DNA from 3 places in the Pseudomonas sp. LBUM1661 genome. Region 3 is predicted to be linked to each of the others. Evidence: predicted binding sites of a transcription regulator. Region 3 holds the regulator's gene; each other region holds the start of a gene.

What was found. The regulator sigma-54, encoded in region 3, starts transcription at its own class of promoters, with help from an activator protein. The targets are predictions, from matches to a motif close to ANTGGCATNNANNTTGCTNT.
Region 1: flgB (flagellar basal body rod protein FlgB) is a predicted target of sigma-54. The motif match lies at 2,429-2,448, and genes of this name have one in related genera.
Region 2: ACA057_RS09480 (CmpA/NrtA family ABC transporter substrate-binding protein) is a predicted target of sigma-54. The motif match lies at 3,175-3,194, and genes of this name have one in related genera.

What each region holds. Positions count from the first base shown of each region.
Region 1 covers NZ_CP166794.1:5,290,303-5,295,328, forward strand. Annotated here, with positions in the region: gene flgE (flagellar hook protein FlgE) at 1-761, opposite strand, end outside; gene flgD (flagellar hook assembly protein FlgD) at 793-1,515, opposite strand; gene flgC (flagellar basal body rod protein FlgC) at 1,531-1,974, opposite strand; gene flgB (flagellar basal body rod protein FlgB) at 1,978-2,385, opposite strand; gene cheR (protein-glutamate O-methyltransferase CheR) at 2,752-3,579, opposite strand; gene ACA057_RS24240 (chemotaxis protein CheV) at 3,626-4,558, opposite strand; gene flgA (flagellar basal body P-ring formation chaperone FlgA) at 4,641-5,026, shown strand, end outside.
Region 2 covers NZ_CP166794.1:2,045,456-2,050,481, reverse strand. Annotated here, with positions in the region: gene ACA057_RS09500 (hypothetical protein) at 1-1,366, shown strand, start outside; gene ACA057_RS09495 (hypothetical protein) at 1,409-1,846, opposite strand; gene ACA057_RS09490 (hypothetical protein) at 1,869-2,339, opposite strand; gene ACA057_RS09485 (helix-turn-helix domain-containing protein) at 2,344-3,084, opposite strand; gene ACA057_RS09480 (CmpA/NrtA family ABC transporter substrate-binding protein) at 3,315-4,526, shown strand; gene ACA057_RS09475 (ANTAR domain-containing response regulator) at 4,542-5,026, shown strand, end outside.
Region 3 covers NZ_CP166794.1:976,302-981,327, reverse strand. Annotated here, with positions in the region: gene lptA (lipopolysaccharide transport periplasmic protein LptA) at 1-199, shown strand, start outside; gene lptB (LPS export ABC transporter ATP-binding protein) at 199-924, shown strand; gene ACA057_RS04390 (RNA polymerase factor sigma-54) at 1,198-2,691, shown strand; gene hpf (ribosome hibernation-promoting factor, HPF/YfiA family) at 2,766-3,074, shown strand; gene ptsN (PTS IIA-like nitrogen regulatory protein PtsN) at 3,087-3,551, shown strand; gene rapZ (RNase adapter RapZ) at 3,554-4,411, shown strand; gene ACA057_RS04370 (HPr family phosphocarrier protein) at 4,427-4,702, shown strand; gene ACA057_RS04365 (ZIP family metal transporter) at 4,727-5,026, opposite strand, start outside.

The sequences.
Region 1 (5,026 bases), 2.5 Mb from region 3:
TGGACCAGCTTGCCAGTCGAATCGAAAGTCATGGTCGAAGGGACCGGCGCCGTCGGCGCGGCAGGCAGGCTGCCATCCGGGTTACGACCGTCAATCAGGGTGTAGACATCCCAGGTGTTGGCGCCCGTCTTGACCATGTACTGGTCCATGATGTGCTTGTTGCCTTGGCTGTCATACACCGGCGTGCTGAACGGCTTGGTGTACGTCTCGACTTTGCTCGGGTCGAACTTGTTGGCGGGGACGGTCTGATCAATCACTTTCTCAGTGGAGTTCAGGTTGATCGTCGACGAAATGATGCCGGTCGATTTCGGCGCCAGGTTGGAGGTGTCAATGCGCAGGTCGGTCAGCACACCGTTGACGATCTTGCCGTTGGCGTCCACACCGTAACCCTGAAGGCGCGAGGTCCCGTCGGTGTTGGTGACGAAACCTTCCTTGTCGACCTTGAACGTACCGGCACGGGTGTAGGACAGCGAACCGTTGTTGTTCAGCACGAAGAAGCCGGAGCCATTGATGCCCATGTCCAGCACGTTACCGGTGTTGTTGATGTCACCTTGGGTAAATTGCTGGGAAACGTTGGCCAGGCGCACGCCACTACCGGTGGTCTTGCTGCCCGAACCCAGCTTGGTCGCCGAATACACGTCTTCGAATTCTGCGCGGGACGATTTGAAACCGGTGGTCGCCACGTTGGCGATGTTGTTGCCGGTCACGTCCAGTTGTTTGTTGGCTGCATAGAGACCGCTAAGGCCGATATTGAAAGACATATTCCACTCCTTTGTGCCGTGTTAGTCGGCTCTATATACCAATGGTTTGAACTTTGGACAGGGCGACACTTCCCAGCCCGGCCAGGTTGAGCATCAACTCACCACCGGTCTGGCTGATGGTCACGCTGTTGACGGTCGCCGGCAGATTGGTGACCAGCGCTGCCCCCTGACCATCGATCGTGGTCGTTGCCCCAAACGTGTAAGTACCCGATGCGAGGACGTTGCCGGCATCGTCCTTACCGTCCCAGGTGAAGCTCGAATTACCGGCTTTCTGGTCTTCCAGCTTGATCGTGCGGACCGTTTTGCCGTCCTTGTCGGAAATCGTCAGGGTGGCTGACGCCACCGACTGCGGTATCGCCACCGAACCGGTCAGGCCCTTCGTCGTGTCGACCACCGCCTTGTCGCCCGGTGCAATGACCGAACGGCCGACCAGTGACGAAGCCTGCAACGCCTGGGACGAGTTGTAGTTGCCGGCAATGCCGGACACGGTCTCGTTGAGCGTGGTGATCCCTTCCAGGCTGCTGAACTGCGCCAACTGCGCGACGAACGCACCGTTGTCCTGCGGCTCCAGCGGGTTCTGGTTTTTCAGCTGCGTCACCAGCAATTGCAGGAACGCGTCTTTGCCCAAGGCCTTTTTGCCGCTGGCACTGCCGGCGGCCGACGCGAGGCTATCGTTGTTGGTGTTGGTCTTGATCGAGGAGTTGGCCAGGATGTCCTTGAGGCTCAAACCACCGGTCGTATCGGTAACACTCATCTGAGTCGCCCCTTATCACTGACCGAGGGTCAGGACCTTTTGCATCATGGTTTTGGCGGTGTTCATCATTTCGGCGTTGGTCTGGAACGAACGGCTCGCGGAAATCATGTCGGCCATTTCTTCCACCACGTTGACGTTCGGGTAGTAGACGTAACCCTTGGCGTCGGCGGCCGGATGGTTCGGTTCGTAGCGCGCGTCGAGGTTGCTCTGGTCTTCGACCACGCCCAGCACTTGCACGCCTTGACCGGCCGCGTCCTGGTTCTGGAACAACGAATCGCTGCCGCCGCTCTGGCCGCCCTGGAACATGGTGGCAAACACCGGATGACGCGCACGGTAGGTCTGGTCGATGCTCGACGAAACGGTTTCGGCGTTGGCGATGTTCGACGCAACGGTGTTCAAGCGAGTGGTCTGGGCACTCATGCCGCTACCGGCAATGTTGAAAACGCTGGACAGGGACATGACTTACTCTCCACGCAGGGCTGACACCAGCCCTTTGAATTTGCTGTTGAGCAGGGTGAAGCTGGCCTGGAAGTTGACCGCGTTTTCCGCGTAGTTCGACTGTTCCAGCTGAGCGTCCACGGTGTTCTGGTCGATCGACGGTTGCATCGGCGTGCGGTACAGCAGCGACTCGTCGCCATTGCCCAGGCCTTGCGCTTCGATATGACGACTATTGGTCATGTTCAAGGCGAACGTGCCGTTTTTGGCTTTCTCGCTCTGCTCGGCGAGCACTTTCGAGAAGTCCAGGTCCCGAGCCTTGTAGTTCGGGGTGTCGGCGTTGGCGATGTTGTTGGCCAGGACTTCGGCACGCTGGGCGCGGAAGCCCAGGGCTTGTTCGTGGATACCGAGCGCTTTATCGAAGCTGATGCTCATGTCGGGAAACCTTCGGGTGACCTGATTTTTCGTAACATGGACATTAGCAAGCGTCGTGCCAATTCAAAAAAACCCGTAAACCGGGGCTTTGCGGGCAGTGGCAACGCGGCAATGCCAGAAAAGCGGCAACCGATTTCCGCTGGCTGCCGCTTTTCTGCCGCTTATACACGTTCGCAAGGACAACATCCGACCCTGTGGGAGCGGGCTTGCCCGCGATAGCGTTGTGACAGGTTGCATAATGTCGACTGATACGCCGCCATCGCGGGCAAGCCCGCTCCCACAGGGGATGAAGGTGTATTGAGAAATCACCAGGCATAAAAAAACGGGAGCCCCTGAGGACTCCCGTTTTTTGTTGCCGCCAACCAATCACTTCGCCTGGTAAATGATCCCCGGGCTGCACTGGACCATCTGGTAATGGTCCGGCAATCCGTTCAGCGCCTCGGAAGCACCGAGGAACAGATAACCGCCGCGCTTCAGCGTGCCGTGGATGCGCAGCAAGATGTCTTTCTTCACCTCGGCGGAGAAGTAGATCAGCACGTTGCGGCAGAACACGATGTCGAACTTGCCGAGGCTCGCGTAGCTGTCCAGCAGATTGAACGAGCGAAACTCCACCCGGCTCTTGATCGGCGCCTTGATTGCCCAGCGTCCCGGCCCTTTCGGGTCGAAGTAACGTTGCAGGCGCTCGGGCGACAGACCGCGGCCGATGGCCAGGCTGTCGTACTCGCCGGTCTTGCAGTTGTTCAGCATGGTGCCGGACAGATCAGTGGCAACGATCTGCACACCCATCTTCAACTGGCCCATGTTGACCCGTTCGAACTCGTCGATCGACATCGACAGCGAATACGGTTCCTGACCCGACGAGCACGCCGCCGACCAGATCCGCAGTCGCTGGCCGGGAGCCGCCTTGATCGCTTCGGGCAGCACCTTGTTCTTCAAGACTTCAAACGGATAGGTGTCACGAAACCACAGAGTTTCGTTGGTGGTCATGGCATCCACCACCATCTCGCGCAAACCGCTGCGCGGCTGGGTCTGGATGCGCTGCACCAACTCACCCAGGGACTTGATGCCCTGCTGTTCCATCAGTTTGTTGAGACGGCTCGAGACCAGGTACTGCTTGTTTTCACCGAGCAAAATGCCACAGGCTTTTTCCAGGAAGACCCGGAACTGTTCGAAATCCAAATTACCCGTAGACAAAGATACCGCCTCTTAAATCGTGTTGACCGCCAAGGGCAAAAGGCCCCTAGCTGATGTCTGCTGCTTTGATCCGGTCGACTACCCGGGATGCCAGGTCATCAGGACGGAACTTGGCCAGGAAGTCATCGGCACCGACTTTCTTGACCATCGCCTGATTGAATACGCCCGACAACGAAGTATGCAGGATGATATGAAGCTTTTGCATGCGCGGGTCGGCGCGGATTTCGGCCGTGAGGGTGTACCCGTCCATTTCCGGCATCTCGATGTCGGAAATCATCATCAGGAACTCTTCTTCCGGCTTCTTGCCCTCATCGACCAGTTTGCGCAGGTACTCCAGCGCTTGCCGGCCGTCGTTCAACGCGACCACTTCGACCCCGACCGTCTGCAGGCAACGCGTGACCTGCTTGCGCGCCACCGACGAATCGTCGACCGTCAGCACGCGCAAGGACAGCGCCTTGTGCTGGGTTTCGACGTCCACCACGCCGGCGGAAATCGCTTCCGGCGTCGGCGCCACTTCCGCCAGCACTTTTTCGACGTCGATGATTTCGACTAGCTGATTGTCGACCCGAGTCACAGCCGTCAGGTAATGATCGCGCCCCGTGCCCTTGGGTGGCGGATGGATCTCCTCCCAGTTCATGTTGACGATGCGCTCCACCGAGCGGACCAGGAAACCCTGGGTCTTGGTGTTGTACTCCGTGATGATCACGAAGGGATTGTTCTTGTCCTTCAAGGCGCCGGAGCCGGTCGCCATCGCCAGATCAAGAATCGGAATGGTCGCCCCCCGGATATTCGCCACACCGCACACGACAGGACTGGATTTTGGCATCAGCGTGAGTTTGGGGCATTGCAGCACTTCCCGAACCTTGAACACGTTGATCCCGTAAAGCTGCTGACCGTCGAGACGGAACAACAACAGCTCAAGGCGATTCTGCCCAACCAGTTGCGTGCGCTGGTTTACCGCATCCATTACACCAGCCATGCACAGACTCCTACACCAACGCTTAAGTGTGTTGCGACGCGCATTCATCACTAAACGGCACGGCGCTTGCTTTTTAACTCTTATGAACACAGAACCGACATTTTTCCGACGCCTGACATCAAACTTCCGCAAATTGCTTTGCGCGCTGTCGGCTGTTTGCCTGTTCAACGCTGGCAGCCCTGCCCTTGCTGACGCGGTTACCTTGCCTGACATGCTTATCGGCGTCACACAGGGCTTTCTTGAATTCACCGTAGAGGACTATCTGGCCACCAGTCAAACGGAAGGCCGCTACGAGATCGAGGTCAAGCAGCTCGATCCACGGCTGCGCATGCCCATGTGCGACAAGGAATTGACAGCGACCCTGGAGAGTCCGGCCAAGCCGCTGGGCAGGGTGACCGTCAAGGTTCGCTGCGAGGGCGCATCGCCCTGGACGGTCTTCGTGCCCGCTCAAGTCCGCCTGTTTCGCGA
Region 2 (5,026 bases), 1.1 Mb from region 3:
ATCTGAAACAAGAATCACGCTCGAAGGTATCGACCAGATACTGGAAGAGATCATTACAGACCTATCCGTCAGTTCATCTACCAGTGAACATGAACTTGTACGGACCATTGAACTGGCGGTTGATGGAGACATCAACGGTGCAAAGAGCAGTGCTGCTCCAGAATCGGTGGCCGAGTTCGTTGCCATTGCCATCGATGACCTGGATTTACCCACAAAAACAGATCAGTCACCCGCAGCAACACTACAACGCGCCCAAGCAATCGTTGACTCACTCGGCGACCTGCTCGGCAAACTGGGACGCAACGAATTCGAAGGCGATCTCGGTCGATGGGCCAGCAACCTGACGATTTCCGGCCTGCGCATCGGCCTTGTCGTAGGCACTTTGACAACGGTCAGGCAACTGATCGGCTTTGCACTGGAAAAATCCTTGCAGTCCAATGTGGCCTCGCCGCTGACGCGCAACGTGATCGGCGCAATCTCCCTGATGATGGGTCCCGCGTTGAACATCATTGGCGCGGTCAGGGACGAGTGCAATGGCACGGCCAATACGCAAACGCGCCTCGCCCGCCTCGCCACCCTCACACTGTCGATGGCAGCGCTGGTGACTGCGGCGGCAGTGCCCCAGGCGCTGCCGGCGTTAGCCTCGTTTGGCCCGCAAATGGCTTTCTACAGTTTTGCCACCGATCTGGTGAACCTGTTCTTACCGATAGGTGACAACTCGAAACCCACTCCAGGCGGTACAGCAGCTTCTGGGGGGTTGAATGGTGCTCTGCAGTTCCTTGCCTTTACGGCAATGAGCAATACCGCATCAAAATCAGGCCCTGGCTATGCCATGTCGGCGGGCAGCGCGCCATCGACCGATACAGCAGTGCTCGCTGCCCAACTTTCGCAATGGATGACTCGCACTGCCGATGTTGCGGTCAGTCTCCCTCTATCCACCCTGAACCGCGCTACCGAGATCCTGGAGTCGCTGACTCCGGTACTGGGGCACGACGCTTTACGCGGCGCCTATAACGCGGGTGCCGAAGTGGCCAGCCAGGTACTCGGTGGCGAAATAATGCATGCGCTGCAACCGGAGAAAGCACCCGAAGGCTTTCGCATCCAGCTCAAACCTGCGCGGATCCCCACCGCCGAACAAGTGGCTAATCAGTTCCTGACCACTAATGCGATACGGACCTCGCTGAGCGAAACGATAACCGCCGTTGTGGTTTCGGCAACCCGGTACTTCTCGACGCTGCCGATTTCCAAAGCGGAAGTCGATCACGTCGTCAATGCGTTGGTGGCGGCAGTGGTTTTTGCGGGGCGCCCCAGCGTTGTGTACGTCAATCAAGGCACACAGCCTGAGCCACCCTCTACGCAACGATGACAATGGTTGCGCCTGGCCCTGTGTGGCTGGGCGCAATCCGGCTCACCACTCACTCTTCTCCCACGCATCATCCTCCATCGGCTTGAACACTTCTCTCATATAGCTTTTGACGAAAAGGTCCAGGCTGAACGCCAGGCCATTGGCGCCGCTGATTTCCTTGAAAATCAGGGTGTTTTCCAGTTTCTCGTCCTTCAATTGCACCAGCACCTTCAGCGTGACCGCCAAGAGTGCCTTGGCATCGGGATACGCGCGAGACTCGCCGTCCGCCCCCCGTAACGTGCGCAAAAACTCATAAATGGCTTTCTCGCCCTGCCCCTCCATGGCCAACAGCTGTTGATACAAACGATCGAACTCAGGGTCCGGGCGCTTGCTGTCAGGCAGGCTCTGGCGGGCAGCAAGCAGGCGTGACTCCAGCGTCTCGACCGGCGGGTTGCCACTGGGCTCGAGCGAGCGCGCACTCATTACGGTTTCAATCTTCATGGATATCCTCGGTCGGGGCCGTTCAAATGGTACTGGCAGAGTGCTTGGCGAAAGTCGAACACAGATCAGTGAGCGCCTGCATCGAGGCCTGGTCCAGTGAGCGAACCGACGCGGGCAGCTTCTCGACGCACGCCAGCAGTCGCGGTTCCAGTCGTTGTCGGGTCGATTCGATATCGAATTCGAGCAGTTGATCCGCCAGGCGCACCACGTAGCGCTCCTGCGGGTGATAGTCGAGCACCAGTTCGCCGGGCCAGAGCCGGCACAATCGCTCGCGCAACGCATTGCCTCGGGACCGACAATGCAGCGGTAGCAGCACCTGCAACACAGCGCTCGTGTCACCCGGTTGCTCGACCAGCCAGCGCGCCAGCATTTCGTCCAGCCATTCGGGACAACTCAGGGCCTGCGCGAGCAACTCGCGAGCGGCCTGCGCAAGCTCCAGCAAACCGCTGAGCAGCGTGGGGGCGAAGCGCAGGGGGAGGAAACGAAAGATCATCGACTTACTTACCTGAAAGGTGCGTGATATCCGCCAGCCTGCTGGGTGCGAAACCCACCCGCTCGCGAATTTCTTTGGAAAAGTGCGATGAAGAGGCGTAGCCGAACGCCAGCGCCACATCGGTCAAGGAACGATCTTCCAGGCTCATGCTCAGCAGTGCCTGGGCCGTGCGCCAGTCGCGCAATGCCGGCTTGGTCGCACCGCCCAGCGCCTGTCGGCACAATCGCCGAAAGTGCGACACCGACACGCCATAGCGTTGCGCCAGCCAGGTCAGCTTTTCGCTGCTCGCGCCCTGCTCCAGCAGAAACCGCACCAGCCAATAGTTCTCGTTGTGCCGCAATACACTGGCGAAAGCCCGGTAGGACACGCCGCCACGCAAGGCCTGTTCGATGTACCAACGCTCCAGCTTCTTGTCGGAATCGAGGGTCTCGTAAGAGACAGCAAGTGCCGCCCAGGACGTCGGGCGTGGGCCTTGGCCGATCAATGCGCCGCCCAGGTCGATAAACACCTGCAGTTTCACCAGGGACGCCTCGGGCATCGGCAGAATCTGCGCACGGGCGCCGCTGTTCATCTCAAACTCGCCGCGCACCGCCAACAGTCCTTGCCAGCCTGCCGGCAGACAGCAGCACAACGCGCCGCTGGCAAACGTCAGGCATAGCGCCTGCTCGGCGGCCCGCACGAACATCACCTGCTCGTCCCGGCGAACGTCAGGCACGGGTGTCGCGAAAAGTCGATCGATCTGCACGCTTACCTCCTGTGGCGACTCGTGTGGTAACGGTCGTCAGGATGAAAGGCGTGGCCCTTTCAATCTTGATGGAAAGCTGATGAAACCCGGGCTGGCATATGCCTTGCACCGGCAACCGGCATCAGCACTCATGCCAACGGCGGGATGAGTGGAAGGACAATGGCGTCGTCACCCGGCTTTGCTCGCGCAGGGACCTGGGACGACGCCTTTTTTTGCAAGGTGAAGACGCGATGAATGAACCATCAGCCGGCCCATTGGCCTGGGTCAACGGCAGCGATGCCCCGGAAAAGACCGAAATCAACCTCGGCTTCATGGCCCTGAGCGACTGCGCCTCGGTGGTGGTCGCGGCGACACAGGGTTTCGCCCAGCCCTACGGCCTGACGCTGAATCTCAAGCGCCAGTCGTCGTGGGCCAATCTGCGGGACAAACTGGTGAGCGGCGAACTCGACGCCGCCCACAGCCTGTACGGTTTGATCTACGCCGTGCATTTGGGCATCGGTGGCGTCGCGCCCACCGACATGGCCGTGCTCATGGGCCTGAACCAGAACGGTCAGAGCATCAACCTTTCCCACGGCTTGCAGGCCCTGGGCGTGACCAGTCCTGAGGCGCTGGATCGGCACGTGCACCAAAGTCGCCCAAAACTCACCTTCGCCCAGACATTTCCGACCGGCACCCACGCCATGTGGCTGTATTACTGGCTTGCGAGCCAGGGTATTCATCCGTTGCAGGATGTCGACAGCGTGGTGGTGCCGCCGCCGCAAATGGTCGCGCACCTGCAGGCGGGGCGCATCGACGGCTTCTGCGTCGGTGAGCCGTGGTCTGCCAGCGCGGTGAAACAGAACCTCGGGTTCACCCTGGCGACGACCCAGACCATCTGGCCCGATCACCCGGAAAAAGTCCTCGGCTGCACCCGCGCTTTCGTCGAGCACTACCCCAACACCGCCCGCGCGCTGGTGATGGCGATTCTGCAGGCCAGCCGTTTCATTGAACAAAGCCCGGAGAATCGCCGCAGTACCGCGCAACTGCTGAGCGCGCCGCACTACCTCGATGCGCCACTCGATTGCATCGAGCCGCGCTTGCTCGGCGACTATGCCGACGGTCTGGGCAATCGCTGGCAAGACCCGCACGCGCTGCGCTTCCATGGTGAGGGTGAGGTCAACTTGCCTTATTTGTCCGATGGCATGTGGTTCATGACCCAGTTCCGCCGCTGGGGTTTGTTGCGCGACGACCCGGACTACCTCGCGGTGGCCCGTCAGGTGCAGCAACTAGACTTGTACCGAGAGGCCGCCAGCGCCGTCGGTGTTGCTGCCTTGGGCAAGGAAATGCGCAGCAGCCAGTTGATCGACGGCAAGCGCTGGGACGGTTCCGACCCGGGCGGCTACGCCCGCAGTTTCAAGCTGCATGCCATGAGCGACAGCTCGCCCCTTCTCGCCAGCCGCTGACAGGAGACTGCAAACATGCTGCGTATCCTGCTGATCAACGACACGGCGAAAAAAGTCGGACGCCTGAAAGCCGCCCTGACCGAAGCCGGGTTCGAGGTCATAGACGAATCCGGCCTGACCATCGACCTCCCCGCACGCGTCGAAACGGTGCGCCCGGACGTGATCCTGATCGATACCGAGTCACCGAGCCGTGATGTGATGGAGCAAGTGGTGCTGGTGTCGCGCGATCAACCACGGCCCATCGTGATGTTTACCGATGAGCATGATCCTGACGTGATGCGCCAGGCGATCAAGTCCGGCGTCAGTGCCTACATCGTCGAAGGCATTCACGCACAACGCTTGCAGCCGATTCTCGACGTGGCCATGGCACGTTTTGAAAGCGACCAGGCCCTGCGTGCTCAATTGCACGCCCGCGACCAGCAACTGGCCGAGCGCAAGCGCATCGAGCTGGCTAAAGGGTTGCTGATGAAAATGAAGGACTGCAACGAGGAAGAGGCCTA
Region 3 (5,026 bases):
CCGCGTCGTCCTGATCGATCGCGCCAAAGTCATCGACAAGGACAACAACGTCACCCAAGGCGAGAAAATCGTCTATGACACCGTTAAAAAGCTTGCGAGCGCCGGTCGCGCTACAGGCAACAAGGTCACCGAGTCGCGTCCGCGCATCGACATGGTGATTCAGCCGAAGAAGAAAACCGACGAGCAAAAGGCCCAGTAATGGCAACTCTGAAAGCTCAGCACTTGGCCAAGAGCTACAAGAGCCGCCAGGTCGTGCGTGACGTCAGCCTGTCTATCGACAGCGGTCAGATCGTCGGCCTGCTTGGCCCGAACGGCGCCGGCAAAACCACCTGTTTTTATATGATTGTCGGCCTGGTACAGGCCGATCAGGGTCGCGTGCTGATCGACGATCTGGACGTCAGCCACCAGCCGATGCACGGTCGTGCGAAGGCCGGTATCGGCTATCTTCCGCAAGAAGCGTCGATCTTCCGCAAACTCTCGGTAGCCGATAACATCATGGCCATCCTCGAGACCCGCAAGGAACTCGACAAGGCCGGTCGTCGCAAGGAGCTGGAAAGCCTGCTGCAGGAATTCCACATCAGCCACATCCGCGACAACCTTGGCATGAGCCTGTCCGGTGGTGAACGCCGCCGTGTGGAAATCGCCCGCGCTCTGGCCACCAACCCGAAATTCATCCTCCTCGACGAACCCTTCGCCGGTGTGGACCCGATTTCGGTGGGCGACATCAAGCAGATCATCCACCACCTCAAGGCCAAGGGCATTGGCGTGCTGATCACCGACCACAACGTCCGTGAAACCCTGGATATCTGCGAAACCGCCTACATCGTCAACGATGGCCAACTGATCGCCGAAGGTGACTCTGCCACCATCCTGGCCAACGAACTGGTCAAGGAAGTGTACCTGGGCCATGAGTTCCGCCTGTAAACGCCGGGGTGCGTGGCCAGTCGACCGAGCGCTTGTCTCGATAAAAAATCAACTTTTTTTTATTGTTACGGCGCTCTAGGCAAACGCGACGCTTCAAAGATTTTCCGAAGCCAGTCGGTTCAATGTGTCAATAAAACTTTGCAGCTTTTTATTGTTACGGCGCTCTAGGCAAACGCTGCAGTTTCGGGCATATAATTTGCTTATGTTTGGCGCTCCGGCGCTCTGTAGTGGATGGCGCATGTGCGCCGGCGAATAAGGTGTTAAGCCCCTGCCATGAAACCATCGCTAGTCTTGAGAATGGGCCAGCAGCTGACGATGACACCGCAGCTGCAACAGGCCATCCGCCTGCTCCAATTGTCGACCCTGGACCTGCAACAGGAAATCCAGGAGGCCCTGGAGTCCAATCCGATGCTCGAACGCCAGGAAGAAGGCGACGACTTCGATAACGCCGACCCGTTGGCCGACAAAGCCGAACAACTACCCAACGCCGATGTTTCGGAACCCTCTTACCAGGAAACCGCCCCGACGGTGGATAACCTCGAGGAAGGTGACTGGAACGAGCGCATTCCCAACGAACTGCCGGTCGATACCGCGTGGGAAGACGTCTACCAGACCAGCGCCAGCAGCCTGCCGAGCAACGATGACGACGAGTGGGATTTCACCACCCGCACGTCGGCCGGCGAAAGCCTGCAAAGCCACCTGCTGTGGCAACTGAACCTGGCACCGATGTCCGACACCGATCGCCTGATCGCCGTGACCCTGATCGACTGCATCAACAATCAGGGCTACCTGGACGAAACCCTCGAGGAAATCCTCGAAGCCTTCGATCCGGAACTGGACATCGAACTGGACGAGATTGAAGCCGTCCTGCACCGCATCCAGCAATTCGAACCTGCCGGCATCGGCGCCCGCAACCTGGGTGAATGCCTGCTGCTGCAATTACGCCAGTTGCCCGCCAAGACCCCATGGCTGACCGAGGCCAAGCGTCTGGTCTCCGATTACATTGACCTGCTCGGCAGCCGCGACTACAGCCAATTGATGCGGCGCATGAAGCTCAAGGAAGATGAACTGCGCCAGGTGATTGAGCTGGTGCAGAGCCTCAACCCGCGCCCCGGCTCGCAAATCGAGTCCAGTGAAGCCGAATACGTGGTGCCCGACGTGATCGTGCGCAAGGACAACGAGCGCTGGCTGGTAGAGCTCAATCAGGAGTCGGTGCCACGCCTTCGGGTCAACGCGCAGTACGCCGGGTTTGTGCGCCGCGCCGACACCAGCGCCGACAACACCTTCATGCGCAACCAGCTGCAAGAGGCCCGCTGGTTCATCAAAAGCCTGCAAAGCCGCAACGAAACCCTGATGAAAGTGGCCACCCAGATCGTCGAGCATCAGCGCGGCTTCCTGGAATACGGCGACGAAGCCATGAAACCGCTGGTGCTGCATGACATCGCCGAAGCGGTCGGCATGCACGAGTCGACGATTTCCCGGGTCACCACGCAAAAATTCATGCATACCCCTCGCGGTATTTATGAACTGAAATACTTTTTCTCCAGCCACGTCAGCACCTCCGAGGGCGGCGAATGCTCGTCCACGGCGATTCGCGCGATCATCAAAAAACTGGTTGCTGCGGAAAATCAGAAAAAGCCGTTGAGTGACAGCAAGATCGCTGGTTTACTGGAGGCACAAGGCATTCAGGTGGCTCGCCGCACCGTCGCCAAGTACCGCGAGTCCTTAGGAATCGCGCCTTCGAGCGAACGCAAGCGGTTGATGTAGAGCCACGCCACAGCGTTCCAGTGGCAGGCATTTCTGCCTGCCGCTTTATGCACTGGCAACGAAGGAGAAGCTGTATGCAAGTCAACATCAGTGGACACCAACTGGAAGTGACCGAACCTCTTCGCACCTACATCGGCGAAAAACTCGAACGATTGGAACGGCATTTCGACAAGATCACCAACGTCCAAGTGACGATGACGGTCGAAAAGCTCAAGCAGAAAATCGAAGCCACGCTGCATATTCCCGGCAATGAAGTGGTCGCTAACGCGGAACATACCGATATGTACGCAGCGATCGACGCATTGACCGACAAGCTGGATAAACAACTCAAAAAGCATAAGGAAAAGACCCAGAGCCTCCTCCAGGGTGCGACCGGTCGTTAACACTCCCAACTCATGATCCGACTTGAAAGCATCCTGACCCCCGGCCGTTCCCTCGTGAACGTGCCGGGCGGCAGTAAAAAGAAAGCCCTCGAGCAAATTGCCAACCTAATCCATCGCGAAGTGCCGGATCTGGCCATGCAGGATGTCTTCGAGAGTCTGGTCGCCCGTGAAAAACTCGGTTCTACCGGTTTTGGTAACGGCATCGCCATCCCCCACTGCCGCCTGAAGGGTTGCTCCGCACCCATCAGCGCCTTGATGCACCTCGACGCCCCTATTGATTTCGACGCCATCGACGGCGCCCCGGTTGACCTGCTGTTCGTTCTGCTGGTGCCGGAAGCCGCCACCGATGCGCACCTGGAGCTATTGCGCCAGATCGCCAGCATGCTCGATCGCAAGGAAGTGCGCGAAAAACTGCGCAGCGCCCCGAGCAATGAAGCCTTGTATCAGGTTGTCCTGGACGAGCAAAACGGTCAGTAATCATGCGTTTGATCATCGTCAGTGGCCGTTCCGGCTCAGGTAAAAGTACCGCGCTCGATGTCCTTGAGGACAACGGCTACTACTGCATCGACAACTTGCCCGCCGGCTTGCTGCCGGAGCTGGCCGAACGCGCGTTGATTCACACCGAACTGGCACAACCGCTGGTTGCCGTGTCGATTGACGCACGCAACTTGCCAAGTCACCTGTCGCGCTTTCCGGAACTGCTCGAAGAAGTCCGCAGCCGGCATATCCAGTGCGATGTCCTGTACCTGGATGCCGACGAAGAAACCCTGCTCAAACGCTTTTCGGAAACCCGTCGTCGCCACCCGCTGAGCAGCGCCAATCGCTCGCTGGCCGAGGCGATCAACGATGAAACCAGCCTGCTCGGCCCGATTGCCGACCTCGCGGATCTCAAAGTCAACACCACCAACCTGAACCTTTACCAGCTGCGCGACACCATCAAACTGCGCCTGTTGAACCAGCCGGAACCCGGTACTGCGTTCCTGGTGGAGTCTTTCGGTTTCAAGCGTGGCATGCCGGTGGACGCCGACCTGGTGTTCGACGTGCGCTGCCTGCCGAACCCGTACTGGAAGCCAGAACTGCGCGCGCAATCCGGGCTCGACCAACCGGTGGCCGAATACCTGGCCGCACAGCCGGACGTGGAAGAGATGTTCCAGGACATCTCCACGTACCTGCTCAAGTGGCTGCCCCGCTTTGCCGCCAGTAATCGTGCTTATGTCACCATTGCCATTGGCTGCACCGGCGGGCATCACCGCTCCGTCTACCTGACCGAACGTCTCGGCCAGACCCTGCAAAAAACCCTGAAGAACGTCCAGGTCCGCCACCGCGACCTCAGCTAAAGGATTCACATCGCGATGCCTGCTCTGGAAATCGAAATCATCAACAAACTGGGCCTGCACGCCCGTGCTTCCGCCAAATTCGTCGGTGTCGCCGGTGAGTTCAAGGATTGCACAATCAGGGTAGGACGCACGCCGGAAACCACGGTCGACGGTAAAAGCATCATGGCCATGATGATGCTGGCGGCGGGCAAGGGCACCAAGATCCACTTGATCACCGAAGGCGAAAGGGCTGATGAGGCGCTACAGGCGCTGGTAGCGCTGATCAACGACTACTTCGGCGAAGGCGAGTAAACCTCGCCGTTACAAACGTCCGCGTTAAGCTAATGCGGTATCCATGACCATCATCAAACAAAACCCGATCAGCAGCCCAAGGCTGGCCAGTTTGTCGTGACCATTGCGGCGCGATTCGGGAATGACTTCGTGGGTCACTACCAACAGCATGGCACCGGCCGCCAGTGCCAGGCCCAAGGGCAAGAGCAGTTCGGCCAGGCTCACCAGCCATGCGCACAACAAGGCGAATACTGGCTCGACCACCCCTGACGCAGCACCGATCAGGAACGCCTTGACCCGCGACATCCCGGCCCCGGCCAGTACCAACGCGATCACCAGCCCTTC